3 regions of the Pantoea sp. E956-1 genome follow, and region 2 is predicted to be linked to each of the others. Evidence: predicted binding sites of a transcription regulator. Region 2 holds the regulator's gene; each other region holds the start of a gene.

Region 1 (2,251 bases), on a different contig from region 2:
ACAACGCCAGCGTGTTTTGCGCGATATAATTCTGCGGACGAGCCAGCAACAGGTCACGGAAGTGGGCGAGCTCAGCTTTGTTCGCGGCGGGTCCAATCAACATGCCGTAACCGCCAGCACCGTGAACCTCTTTCACGACCATTTTTTCGAGGTTGGCCAGCACATACGACAGCTCATTTTTATGTCTGCACTGCCAGGTTGGCACGTTATTGAGGATCGGTTCTTCCTGCAGATAAAAGCGCACCATATCCGGTACGTAGGGGTAGATAGATTTGTCATCAGCCACGCCAGTGCCAATGGCATTGGCCAGGACGACATTGCCAGCCCGGTAAACCGACAGCAGTCCCGGTACCCCGAGCATGGAGTCCGGGCGGAATGCCAGCGGATCGAGGAAAGCGTCATCAACCCGACGATAGATCACATGTATTCTGCATGGCCCGGCAGTCGTGCGCATGAAAAGCATGCCATCCTTCACGAACAGATCGGCGCTTTCAACCAGTTCAACGCCCATCTGCTGGGCCAGGAAGCTGTGTTCGAAGTAAGCGCTGTTAAAGCGGCCTGGGGTCAATACCACCACGGTGGGATCGTTAATGGGCGAGCTTTCGCGAAGCGTTTGTAAAAGATGCGACGGATAGCGTTCTACGGGAGCAATGCGTTGCTGCGCAAAGAGTTCCGGATAGAGCCGCATCATCATTTTACGGTTCTCCAGCATATAAGAGACGCCGGAGGGGGTACGCAGGTTATCTTCCAGGACGTAATATTCGCCATCACTATTGCGCACCATATCTACGCCAACAATATGCGCATAGATATCACGGTGAAGATCAACACCTTGCATACAGGGTTGATATTGTTCGTTAGCCAGAACCTGTTCTGCCGGAATGATTCCCGCCTTCAGAATATGTTGTTCATGGTAGATATCGTAGAGGAAGGCATTGAGTGCCTGCACACGCTGGCGGATGCCGGCATCGAGCATGGCCCATTCGGCGGCCGGGATAATACGTGGCACGCTGTCGAACGGGATCAACCGTTCAGCACCATTATCGTCATCGTAGACATTGAAGGTAATACCTACCCGGTGAAACAGAAGGGCGGCTTCTTCCCGCTTGCGCTGTATAGCCAGGTGATCAGCCTGTTGCAGCCATTGCCAGTAGGCGGCGTAGTGGTCACGGTGCTCACCTTCAGCCAGAAGCATCTCATCAAAAAAGGGTGAAGCGGAGAGATTGATATTCAGCATCGTCACCTCGCAGACGTTAAAGGCTGTCAATCTACCCAAGCATAAAGTGTGCCAGCATCTGAAGAAGCGAAACGGTGCAAAGCCGTAATGTTGCAACGTCAAAGCCCTTTTTTGGTGCATGCCCAGCGAGGGAGTGTCTTAATATGGCGCTTAGTGTGCCGTGGTGAACAAAAAACGACCTTCGCCATCACGATTCCGATCTGAGCTGGATCTCCGCGGAATCGACCAAACGTATCGAAGTGGTGCGCGGGCTAATGTCGTCCTTATACGGCTCCGATGCGCAGGGCGGATACTCCATCCGGAATACAGGCGGGTCGTATAAGGTGAATAAAACGGTAAAGATCCGCGAGGGGGTTTTGAATCTGACCGATAACAATCTCAACCGTGGCGACGATAGCTATAACGAACATGGCAGCAGATATTTCGCTGCGGTTGATTATCGTTTCTGGCGTAATGTTCTGGCCGGGACGGTTGAGGTCCCGGCTGTTTTCTGTGTCCGCAGTCTGACTGACGGGATATTTTCACTGGCACTGCACGAAGTGGGGAAGCTGTTTTACGAGCTTTGTTCACAACCCGATAATCAGTGTGAAAGATTATTTTGCGCGTGCAAGAATCGCGTACGCCAGGGCTTGAGCACCCATAACGCCAGACCGGCGGTGATAAAGTCGAAGGTAATAGCGCAGCCAAAGACCAGGTGCCAGTTATGGGTGTGCTGATACATCAGTGCCGCCAGCGGACCGCCAAAGATTGCGCCGATACCCTGTGAAATATACAACCAACCATAGTTCGCTGAAGCATTTTCACTGCCAAAGGTGTCGGTCAGTGTGGATGGGAACAGCGAGAAGATTTCACCCCAGCCAAAGAACACTACGCCTGAAAGCAGTACGAATAGCAACGGATCTTCGCGGCAGGCAAGCCACAGCGTCATCGCAACACCTTCCAGCGCGAAGGCAACAAACATAGTATTTTCGCGGCCGTAGCGGTCAGAAATAAAACCAAACAGTGGGCGTGTTA
Region 2 (2,251 bases):
CCTGCCGCTGCATGCGCGTGCGCGTCGTGGCATCGGCTATCTGCCGCAGGAGGCATCGATCTTCCGTCGCCTCAGCGTCTACGATAACCTGATGGCGGTCTTGCAGATCCGTGACGATCTGACCGAAGAGCAACGCCAGGATCGCGCCCGTGAGCTGATGGAAGAGTTTCACATTGAGCACCTGCGCGACAGCATGGGCCAGGCACTTTCGGGGGGGGAGCGACGTCGTGTTGAGATTGCGCGGGCGCTGGCGGCTAATCCTAAATTTATCCTGCTGGATGAACCTTTTGCCGGTGTTGACCCCATCTCCGTTATCGACATTAAGAAAATCATTGAGCATCTGCGTGACAGCGGCCTCGGTGTGCTGATTACCGACCATAACGTACGCGAAACGTTAGCGGTCTGTGAGCGGGCTTATATCGTCAGCCAGGGTCACCTGATCGCGCACGGCACACCGAATGAAATTCTTGCGGATGAGCAGGTTAAGCGGGTTTATTTGGGTGAAGAGTTCAGACTCTGATAAGGTGTCGTTAATACCGATGTTTACCTGGGAACGATCATCCTGTCTATGAAGCAAGGTTTACAACTCAGGTTCAGCCAACAGCTGGCAATGACTCCGCAGTTGCAACAGGCGATTCGCCTGTTGCAACTCTCTACGCTTGAACTCCAGCAGGAGCTTCAGCTTGCGCTGGAAAGTAATCCGCTGCTGGAGCAGACTGACCTGCATGAAGAGATCGATTCACGGGAGTCTTCAGAGGCCGAGGCGCTGGATACACGTGAAGCGCTTGAGCAGAAAGAGATGCCTGATGAACTGCCGCTGGATGCAACCTGGGATGAGATCTATACCGCGGGCACGCCTTCCGGCACCGGCACCGATTACCAGGATGATGAGTTACCGGTTTATCAGGGCGAAACGACGCAGTCGCTGCAGGATTATCTGATGTGGCAGGTCGGCCTGACGCCTTTCAGTGATACCGATCGCGCCATTGCCACCTCTATTGTCGATGCTATTGATGACACCGGATATCTCACCGTTTCGCTTGAGGAGATCCTTGACAGCATAGGTGATGATGAGCTCGAAGCGGATGAAGTTGAAGCGGTGTTGAAACGCATTCAGCGCTTTGACCCGATTGGTGTCGGCGCGCGCGATCTGCGTGACTGCCTGCTGGTGCAGCTTTCACAATATGCGCCCGAAACGCCGATGCTGGCAGAGGCGCGCCTGATCGTCAGCGAACATCTCGATCTGCTGGCAAACCACGATTTCCGCAGCCTGATGCGGGTCACGCGCCTCAAAGAAGAGGTGCTGAAAGAGGCGATGCTGCTGATCCAGTCGCTGGATCCGCGTCCGGGTCAGTCAATCAACACCGGCGAACCAGAATATGTCATTCCCGATGTGCTGGTGCGCAAGGTCGGCAGCCGCTGGACGGTTGAACTCAATGCCGATAGCGTGCCTCGTCTGAAGATCAATCAGCACTATGCGGCAATGAGCGGCGCGACGCGGAACGACAGCGACAGCCAGTTCATTCGCAGTAATCTGCAGGAAGCCCGCTGGCTGATTAAGAGTCTGGAAAGCCGCAATGATACGCTGCTGAAAGTGACACGCTGTATTGTTGAACAGCAGCAGGCCTTTTTCGAGCAGGGTGAAGAATTTATGCGCCCGATGGTGCTGGCGGATATTGCCCAGGCCGTTGAGATGCACGAATCGACCATCTCCCGCGTTACCACGCAAAAGTATCTGCACAGCCCGCGTGGCATTTTTGAACTGAAGTACTTTTTCTCCAGTCACGTTAATACGGAAGGTGGCGGTGAAGCCTCCTCTACCGCGATTCGAGCCCTGGTGAAAAAATTAATTTCGGCGGAAAATCCAGCCAAACCCTTGAGCGACAGTAAACTGACCTCCATGTTATCTGATCAGGGGATCATGGTGGCACGGCGTACCGTCGCCAAATATCGTGAGTCTTTATCCATCCCGCCATCGAACCAGCGTAAACAACTGGTTTGAAAGAAATGAGAAGGAAGACCTATGCAGCTGAACCTGACCGGGCAACACGTTGAAATCACTCCACCTCTGCGTGAATTCGTCAACGGTAAATTTGCCAAACTGGAACACTATTTTGAACATATCAATCAGGTCTATATTGTCCTGAAGGTTGAGAAAGTCACGCAGGTGGCTGACGCAACACTACACGTGAATGGTGGCGAGCTGCACGCCACATCAGAAGCGGAAGATATGTATGCGGCCATTGACGGA
Region 3 (2,251 bases), on a different contig from region 2:
TTGCCGTGTCGATGTCATATCCCTGCGGCTGCAGATCGGTGCCGACCGAGCCAAACGGCGGGAAATCCTGCGGCACGGCGATGCGAATGACGCCGCGTTTCTGGATGTCCTGCAGTTGATCGGCCAGCGCGCTTCCCGCTTGTGCCATCAGTAATGCCGCTGTCGCAACCGCCATTAAAACTTTTTTCATTATGCACCCCGGTGAGATTAACGTGAAACAAAAGATTCTTTGACATGTAATCTGCAACTAATGTGCCAATCCGGGTGGCAATAGAAAAAGGGTTAAGCGGCAGAGGGTTCAGCTGACATCTGGCGTAATCGGGACGACTACGCCAGGGGAAGGTCTGTTCTGAAATGGGGCAAAGCACCAAAACGGTGCCTGTTAGCGGTGCTCCAGCTCTTCAAACTGCTGGTAAAGGTCGGCGATCTGATGAATGCGCTGGCGTCCCTGCGCCAGCATTTCATGCAGCAGTGCATTGGCAATCAGGTTAACCAGGCTCATGGCTGAGCCATAACTGTCAAAGGCAGAAACGCTGTCCAGCGGCGTACAGAGCTGCCAGCGCGCCAGCGCAATCACCGTCTGCGCCTGCGGCTCACATAGCGCCAGCAGCGGGATACCGGCAGCCTGCAACTGCTGCATCAGCGGGCGAATGATGCGGGGACGACGACGGAAGGCCATCACGACCACCATATCCTCCGGCGTAATATCCACCAGCTCCTCAGCCAGCGTCTGGCCCGGCTGCGGCAGGATATGTACCTGCGAACGCGCCTGCACCAGTTGCTGTCGCAGATGCAGTGCCACCGGATAGGCGTTGCGCATGCCGATGATAAAGACGCGTTTTGCCTGCGCCAGCTGCTGGATAACCTCATTAAAGTGCCGGGCATCCAGACTGTTCACCCACTGCGTCAGGTTAGCCATCTCCTGCTTGTAGTGTCGCGCCAGCAGCGTATTGCCCTGCACCGCATCACGATTATCGGTCAGTGGCATGCCGCTCTGGCGCAGGATGCGTAACTCATCACGCATATCCTTGTACTTTTCATAGCCCAGACGCTTAAACAGCCGGCTGACCGTGGCTTTCGACACGCCACTGAGCCGCGCCAGCTCAGCACTGTTGTAGCTGATCAGGTCATCGAAGTGGTCAAACACGAAGTCGGCAATGCGCTGCTCCTGCGGAGAGAGCTGGGGATAGTGACTTCTGAGCCGTTCATCAAGCTGTTTCATAACCCGTCCTGTAACTTTTGTTGCAGCAGAAGCTAGCACAATTTACGCCAGGTTAACCGGCGCATTGTCAGCTCAGGGTGAAAACTGGAACAGCTCTTGCTTTGATATGGGTTCTGTTACCCGAAGAACGAGAAAAAGATGATTCAAAGCAATATGGCCCCGCAGGGGATGGCGGTGACGCCACACCATCTGGCGAGTGAAAGCGCACTCGCGGTACTGCGTGATGGCGGTAATGCCATTGAAGCGATGGTAGCCGCTGCCGCGACCATCGCCGTGGTCTACCCGCATATGAATGGACTGGGCGGCGATGGCTTCTGGCTGATTCTGCCGCCTGGCGGCGATCCTGTCGCTATCGACGCCAGCGGCGCAGCCGGTTCGCTGGCCCATCACGATTTCTACGCCGATCACCCTAAGATTCCGCATCGCGGGCCGAAAGCGGCACTGACCGTGGCCGGTACGGTCAGCGGCTGGCAGGAGGCACTGAATCTCTCGGCTGAGATGGGCACCCCGCCGCTGCCGCTGGCACGTCTGCTGCGCGATGCGATTCGCTACGCCGCCGACGGTATTCCGGTGACCGCCTCACAGAGCGCCGCCACCGCGACGTTCCGCAGTGAATTGCAGCATCAGCCCGGCTTCAGCGCCACCTTTATGCCTGACGGCAACGTGCCGCAGCCAGGCAGCCGTTTTACCCAGCCCGCCCTGGCGAACACCCTGAGCCAGCTTACTGAAGAGGGGCTCGACAGCTTTTATCGCGGCCCGCTGGCTCACCATATGGCCGATGAGATGGCTACGCTGGGCATGCCGGTGACGCTGGCCGATCTGCAGCAGCATCGCGCCCGCCGCACGACGCCGCTGCATCTCTCCCACAGCGAAGGTGATATCTGGAATATCACCCCGCCAACGCAGGGCATGGTGTCGCTGGCGATCCTGGGCATCACCGATCGGCTGGAGATGGCGGAGGCTGACGATGCGCAGACGGTGCACCGTATCGTGGAAGCCACCAAAAAAGCGTTTGCGCTGCGCGACAAA

The links. Region 2 encodes sigma-54, which starts transcription at its own class of promoters, with help from an activator protein. Its sites were predicted from a motif close to GTTGGCACANNTTTCGCTNT; they were not measured.
Region 1: AC0T7J_RS07200 (circularly permuted type 2 ATP-grasp protein) is a predicted target of sigma-54. The motif match lies at 1,274-1,293, and genes of this name have one in related genera.
Region 3: AC0T7J_RS20290 (gamma-glutamyltransferase family protein) is a predicted target of sigma-54. The motif match lies at 1,306-1,325, and genes of this name have one in related genera.

What each region holds. Positions count from the first base shown of each region.
Region 1 covers NZ_CEUYZP010000001.1:1,505,100-1,507,350, reverse strand. The annotation lists gene AC0T7J_RS07200 (circularly permuted type 2 ATP-grasp protein) at 1-1,237, opposite strand, end outside; partial or broken gene AC0T7J_RS07195 (TonB-dependent receptor plug domain-containing protein) at 1,420-1,527, shown strand; gene oxlT (oxalate/formate MFS antiporter) at 1,818-2,251, opposite strand, start outside.
Region 2 covers NZ_CEUYZP010000005.1:58,355-60,605, reverse strand. The annotation lists gene lptB (LPS export ABC transporter ATP-binding protein) at 1-520, shown strand, start outside; gene rpoN (RNA polymerase factor sigma-54) at 569-2,002, shown strand; gene hpf (ribosome hibernation promoting factor) at 2,024-2,251, shown strand, end outside.
Region 3 covers NZ_CEUYZP010000010.1:102,747-104,997, forward strand. The annotation lists gene AC0T7J_RS20280 (transporter substrate-binding domain-containing protein) at 1-190, opposite strand, end outside; gene hpxU (MurR/RpiR family transcriptional regulator HpxU) at 383-1,222, opposite strand; gene AC0T7J_RS20290 (gamma-glutamyltransferase family protein) at 1,361-2,251, shown strand, end outside.